Hahella chejuensis KCTC 2396: one gene and its partner. The protein of the gene in region 1 interacts with the protein of each later gene in a pairwise test. Links are inferred from orthologs where the notes say so. Each region holds a gene or a part of one and is shown on either strand. Other genes may lie near its edges. The genes, in order: HCH_RS24125 and HCH_RS19670.

Evidence for each region.
Region 2: the proteins of HCH_RS24125 (region 1) and HCH_RS19670 interact in binary tests that used the Escherichia coli proteins (3 or more experiments, as listed by UniProt). The link is inferred for Hahella chejuensis KCTC 2396 from one-to-one orthologs.

What each region holds. Positions count from the first base shown.
Region 1 is NC_007645.1:5,507,780-5,510,898, reverse strand. What follows is about bases 315-3,112. They hold HCH_RS24125 (NAD(P)/FAD-dependent oxidoreductase), read left to right. Parts: upstream 315-1,056; coding sequence 1,057-2,169; downstream 2,170-3,112. Other genes in these bases: bioB (biotin synthase BioB), read left to right, coding at 3,011-3,112; HCH_RS33955 (ComF family protein), read right to left, coding at 2,174-2,908; HCH_RS24130 (DMT family transporter), read right to left, coding at 315-902. Outside these bases: more of HCH_RS24130, read right to left, coding at 1-314; more of bioB, read left to right, coding at 3,113-3,119. UniProt on the Escherichia coli protein: Catalyzes the dehydrogenation of L-2-hydroxyglutarate (L2HG) to alpha-ketoglutarate and couples to the respiratory chain by feeding electrons from the reaction into the membrane quinone pool.
Region 2 is NC_007645.1:4,536,782-4,540,004, forward strand. What follows is about bases 261-3,162. They hold HCH_RS19670 (peptidylprolyl isomerase), read left to right. Parts: upstream 261-1,521; coding sequence 1,522-1,803; downstream 1,804-3,162. Other genes in these bases: HCH_RS19665 (MBL fold metallo-hydrolase), read right to left, coding at 447-1,307; HCH_RS19675 (ABC transporter transmembrane domain-containing protein), read left to right, coding at 1,965-3,162. Also shown: HCH_RS32580 (DUF4123 domain-containing protein), read right to left, coding at 1-249; more of HCH_RS19675, read left to right, coding at 3,163-3,223. UniProt on the Escherichia coli protein: PPIases accelerate the folding of proteins. It prefers amino acid residues with hydrophobic side chains like leucine and phenylalanine in the P1 position of the peptides substrates.

The DNA of each region.
Region 1 (3,119 bases):
TCCTGAGAGAGCCACAGCCCGGCTAGAATTGCTCCGCCGCCGATTAGATGGTAGCTCTCAGGGTGCTCGCCAAGAAACGGGATGGATAACAATGCGGTAAGCAGCGGCGTCAAATAAGCGAATAAAGCGGCGGTGCTGGGAGAAGTCTTGGTGACGCCGTAGTTCCACAACAGGTATGCGCAGAGTGATGGAAATATCGCCACGTAAGCGATAACCGCCGCTAAGTCATAACTCCATTCGAATCCGCCTTTAATATGATGCTCCAGTACATAAAAGGGCAGGATCATCGGCAGCCCCAATCCCAGCAAGATAGCGAACAGGTCGAAGCCGGGGATAGGGATGGCCCATTTCCTCAATAAAACTGAATACAGTGACCAAATAACCATCGCCGCCGCCATGATGCTGTCGCCGGCGTTCATCTGCAAAGAGAGCAATGCGCTTGGTTCCCCATGTAGTATCACGTATAACGCGCCGAGAAAGGCGAACAACACGCCGACCCCGCTTTTAAGGTTCAGGCGCTGGCCAAGCAAAGGCATCGCCAAGACCAGAGTCGCTACCGGCAATAACGAGTTCACCAGCGTAATATTGAGCGCAGAGGTGAATTGCGCGGAGGTATACAGCAGCGAGTTGTAGGTCGCCACGCCGAGAAAAGCGAGCACGCCAATCTTGCCCCAGTGCTGCTTGATGATGTCTTTATGGCGCAGGAAAGCCCGTAAAATAAATGGTGAGATAAGGAGCGCACAAACCAGCCAGCGATGGAATGACAGCGCCAAAGGAGGAATGCTGTCATTGAAACCGCGCGCCACCAGTGCGTTGCCCGCCCAAAATAATGACGTTCCCGCCAGCCCCAGGTAAGGCGCTATTCGAAAAAAGAGTGAATCTGAGGCATTGACGTCGCTCACTGCGCGGGTCCTTTTGGGTTGCTGGCAAGGCGGGAGAACGCCGGGTCCTGCTGTAAGGGCTTCCGGGGCTTCCAATTCTAGGATAAATTCTATCTGTTCGGCCAATTTTTCCGTTTATATCAATCATTAAGCAGATGAGAGCGACGAACTGATTATGGAGCTTTTTGAAACATCCATTGTAGTGATTGGCGCAGGCGTCGTGGGACTAAGCGTCGCCAAAGCTTTGGCGGAAGGTGGACAGGATGTGCTGCTGTTGGAGCGCGAGAGTCTTATTGGCTCCGGTATATCATCTCGCAATAGTGAAGTGATTCATGCAGGTATCTACTATCCGCAAGGCAGCCTGAAAGCCGAAACCTGCGTAAGAGGTAAAGCGTTGTTGTACGAATACTGCGCTTCTCGCGGGATTCCTCATAAGCGTTGCGGGAAGCTCATTGTTGCAACTCACCCTGAACAGATGGATGCCTTGCAGCAAATATCTGAGACGGCTGCCGCCAATGGCGTGACGGACTTGCAGTGGTTGACCCAGGCCCAAGCCCTGGCGATGGAGCCCGAGTTAAGTTCTGTCGGCGCGCTGCACTCTCCTTCCACCGGCATTATCGACAGTCATCAGTATATGTTGTCTTTGCAGGGCGACTTTGAGCGCGCGGGCGGAATGACAGCGTTCAATGCGCCACTGCTGGGCGGGCGTATTGATGCGGGGCGGGTTGCTTTGAACGTTGGCGGCGCGGCGCCCTGCCAGGTGCGTGCGGAAGTGGTTGTGAATTGCGCTGGACTGGATGCGATGGGAGTGCTTGCTAACGTGGATGGATATCCTGTTGCTGGAATTCCTCCGATCTATTTCGCCAAAGGAAGTTACTTTTCTTTATCAGGGCGCAGCCCTTTTCAACGTTTGATATACCCTGTGCCGGAAGCAGGCGGACTGGGAGTGCACCTGACCTTGGACATGGGCGGACAGGCGCGGTTCGGCCCGGATGTTGAGTGGGTCGATCGGCCGGAGTTCAGTGTAAACCCCCAACGGATGGCTAAGTTCGCTCAGGCTATACGCAATTACTGGCCTGCGCTGCAGGAAGGCATGCTGCAGCCGGCGTATGCAGGAGTTCGCCCCAAATTGTCGTCGCAAGGCGCGCGCGCAGAGGACTTTGTCATCGATACGCCTGAACACAACGGTGTTGCAGGATGGTATAACCTGTTCGGTATTGAATCCCCAGGTTTGACGGCTTCGCTTGCTCTGGCTGAGACGGTGTCGAAACGGATATTAAATCGTTAAACGATCAGTCCATGGAGCGTCTCGCAATGCTAAAAACATAAACCTCAAGCGCGCCCGCCTGTTTCAGCGTGCGCGCAAGCTCATCTACTGTGCTGCCGGTGGTGACGACGTCGTCAATAATAATCAGCGGCTGCTGAGGGAGTTTGGATGAGGCCTCAAATCCATTCTTCACATTACTGCGTCTGCTTTTTCGATTTAGTCCGGTTTGAGGAGGAGACGCCTTTATCCTGCGACACAGTTTGTTGCTGTACTTTGCATTGGCGTAGCGAGCGAGGCTTCGAGCCAGCAGTTCCGCCTGGTTGAATCCGCGTTTACGTTGCTTGCTCTTGTGCATTGGAACCGGTATCAGAATGGGGGCGGAAATGTGTGCGTAGGCCTGTTGAAACGCAGGGAGGGCCGCCTGCGCTAACGCCCTGGCCCAATATCGTTTGTCTCCATACTTCAGCTGTCCGATGATGTGATTCATTGGAAAGATATAGTCAAAGGCGCTGGTGCTGGCGTCAAAGTGTGGGGGTTGTCGAAGACAGCGACCGCAGGGAACTGCGTCGGAGGCTATCCGGCTGACGCCGCAGCGGGAGCAGGGATGTTTGGGAGGCGTTAAGTCTGTGGAGCAGGCGGTGCAAATATGGGCGCTACCACCTGATTCGAGGCAAAGCAGGCAATGCTTTAGTTGTAAGCTGTTAACCTTTTCTCTGAGAAAGGTTGACAGCTTTTTGGTCCGGCTTATTATGTCTTCCATGAATTTCTCTCGTATTTGGGTCCACTTTCCTGTGTCGAGGCGGATTATATCTCAGGCCCCGGCTAGTTTTGTATAACAGCAAGAGTTTGATATGACAGCACCATGCAATCACCCATCCGCCATGACTGGTCTCTGGAAGAGGTTGAAGCTCTCTTCGCGCTACCTTTCAATGACTTACTATTCCAGGCGCAAGTCACGCATAGGCGGAACT
Region 2 (3,223 bases), 970 kb from region 1 along the record:
CAACGTTTCACCGGCGTGAGGCCAAAACAGGCTGGAATGTTGGCAACCGCTACGTTTAATGGCTGGATAAAGTCGATTATCGATAGCGCAATCTAGAATCGCGTAGTAGTAACAAAATTGTGGACTGCGCCACCTGAGTTGCTGCAAATAGGGTTTAGCCTTCATCAACGACCACCAAACGTCAAAATCAGACGCAACATAGCGACAAAATGATAAAGCATGCCGAATACATCCCTTGTGATACTTCAATTCCGGGCCAATCTCGGAAATAGCGGCTCTGGGAAGAAAAGTGAGCGGTGTACAAAAAGATACAAACCGAAAAATTGTATTTTATTTAGCCATACAGACAATTCTCTGATTGGACTATGTCTAATGGGCCGGACACCTAACTATTACAAACCTCCTCCAAGCATTGCGTCCTTGCAAAGCTCTATCAAAGCCTGATGTCACCCGCCATGATAAATAGACAGAGCCATGCGGCGCACATGGGCAGGGAATTCTGTGGCGTAGTTGCTCCAGTCCTTATATTGGTCCAGTTTCAGTTCTTGCGACCAGCGGGGAATATTGTCCATGACCGCTCCAGGGCCTTTGGTGGCGATGGTTTTGTTAATCTGCGTAGAGACTAATTGATAGAGATCTTCCACGAAGGTTACGTTTTCCTGCAGAGCCTGCACGGAGGTGGAGGTTGAGTGCGCGTTTACCGCAATTTGCGGTTTCAGGTCCCGCATCAGTCTGAGGGCTTTCAGCACGCCCAGATAGTTGTCGTTGTCCATCCATATGCCGGGAATGATGTAACGGTCCGCATACAAATCCGCGCTGTAAATAATAGCGTCTTCAGGCAAGTGAATGATGGTGGAGGCGAAACCATCCGCAGGCCCGACATGGATCAGCGTCACTTTGCGGCCGCCAAACTGGAAACTGTGCTGGTCATTGAACACCGCGTGCACCTTTTTCGGGGCGGAACCTCCGACATCCAGATCAAACACGGCTTTACAGGAGAGGTGACAGATCACTTCCGCGCCGGGAAACGCCTCCGTACCGCCGACATGGTCCAAATGCTCATGGGATAGGACGATGCGGGTCACTGGGCGTGGCGTAAGTTTAGCGATTTCGGCCTGCAGCGCTTTCGCTCTTTCAGGATTAGCGGGATCAGTGATTAACACGCCATCCTCGGAGAGCAGCACCAGGCTGGTGACGCCAGCCTCGGAAATAGCGTATACATCCTGCTTCAACTTAGCGACTTCAGCTGCCTCAACCTCACCGATCATCAGCGTCGCCGCCAAAAACCAAATAATAATACTGTACATTTCAATTTCCTCATTTCTCGTGGTTTGAATGTTCGTGTACGGCAAAAAGTATTCGCCGAAAAAGAGATGGGAAGCCTAGGAATCAATTGGTTAATGGAAGGTTAACGCCAATTCGCATCGGCTGAATAGCGCCACTGGCGTTTAGCCTCGCATTCATTCAATTCCTGTGCTTTAATGCGCCCGTTTAAACCCACGTCAATATGAGGAGACTGCCATGGCACGGGCTAGCGCGCGTCACATCCTGGTAAACAGCGAAGATCAGTGCAACGATCTGAAAAAGCAGATCGAAGACGGAGCGGATTTCGCCGCTCTGGCCAAAGAACATTCTCAGTGCCCCTCCGGCCGCAACGGCGGCGAACTGGGCGAATTCGGCCCAGGTCAGATGGTTAAAGAGTTCGACCAAGTGGTTTTCAGCGCGGAAGTCGGCACTGTTCAGGGTCCGGTTAAGACCCAGTTCGGCTACCACCTGTTGGAAGTCACCAAGCGCACTGACTAAGAGCGCCGAGGGCGATGTTATTAACGTCGCCCTTCTCTCCTTCTCAACAGCCTTTATCTGCAATAAGTCCTTCTTTTTCCGCCCTCCCTCTTTAAATTTTCCGACTTTCCCTCCATAAATAACTTCAACCTTTTATCCGACCACCCCACAACGGTCCGCCCATGCAGCAAGACGTTTCTACAGCCCGCATCGGGGCGCTCAAAGCCACGTTTGAGTTTATTCTTCCTTACAAACGACAAATTGTGTTCGCGCTCTGCGCGCTGTTTTTCACCGCCGGCATCACGCTGTCCATAGGGCAAGGCGTGCGGCTGCTCATCGATCAGGGCCTGGCGACGCAATCGGAGCATATGCTGACCCGCTATGTGCTTATCTTTCTGGGCCTGATCGTGGCGCTGGCGCTCGGCACTTTCACTCGCTACTACTGGGTGACCTGGCTGGGCGAGCGCGTGGTGGCGGATATCCGGCGCAAAGTATTCGACCATCTCATCGAACTACATCCCGGCTTTTTTGAAAGCAATCGCGGACTGGAGATTCAATCCCGCCTCACCGCCGACACCACCCTGCTGCAATCAGTCATCGGCTCCTCCGTCTCCGTGGCGCTGCGTAATATCATCATGATGATCGGCGGTATCATCTGGCTGTTCATCACCAACGCCAAACTGACCGCCATTGTGATGATTTCGGTGCCTCTGGTGGTGTCTCCCATTCTGATATTCGGACGGCGCGTGCGGGGTCTGTCCCGGCGTAGTCAGGACAAAGTGGCGGACGTCGGTTCTTACATCGGCGAGGTGCTTGGGCAGATCAAAACCGTTCACGCCTATAATCATCAGAAATTAGACAAACAACGCTTTTCAGAACATGTTGAAGACGCCTTCAGCGTCGCCAAGGAACGCATCGTACAACGGGCCATTCTGGTGACAGTCGTCATCGTTCTGGTGTTAGGCGCGGTCGGCGCCATGCTGTGGATCGGCGGCCTGGATGTCATCCAGGGACGCATCAGCGGCGGCGAACTGGCGGCCTTCGTGTTCTACAGCGTATTAGTGGGCGCCGCGGTGGGCTCCGTCAGTGAAGTGATCGGCGAGCTGCAGCGGGCGGCCGGCGCGGCGGAACGTATCGTGGAGCTGCTGCAGTCGAAGAATGAAATCACCGCGCCGCAATTTGGCGTGAAAAGTTTACCTGAGTTAATCCCCGGCAACCTGTCTATAAGAGACGTCAGCTTTTCTTATCCGGCGCGTCCGGACGCCAACGCCATCGACCATTTGAACCTGGATGTCGCGCCGGGAGAAACCCTCGCGTTAGTAGGACCATCCGGCGCAGGAAAGTCCACGCTGTTTGACCTGTTGCTGCGTTTTTTCGATTGCAAGACCGGAGAAATCCGCCTGGAAGGCGTGGATATTCGGCAGCTTGAGCCTACGGATTT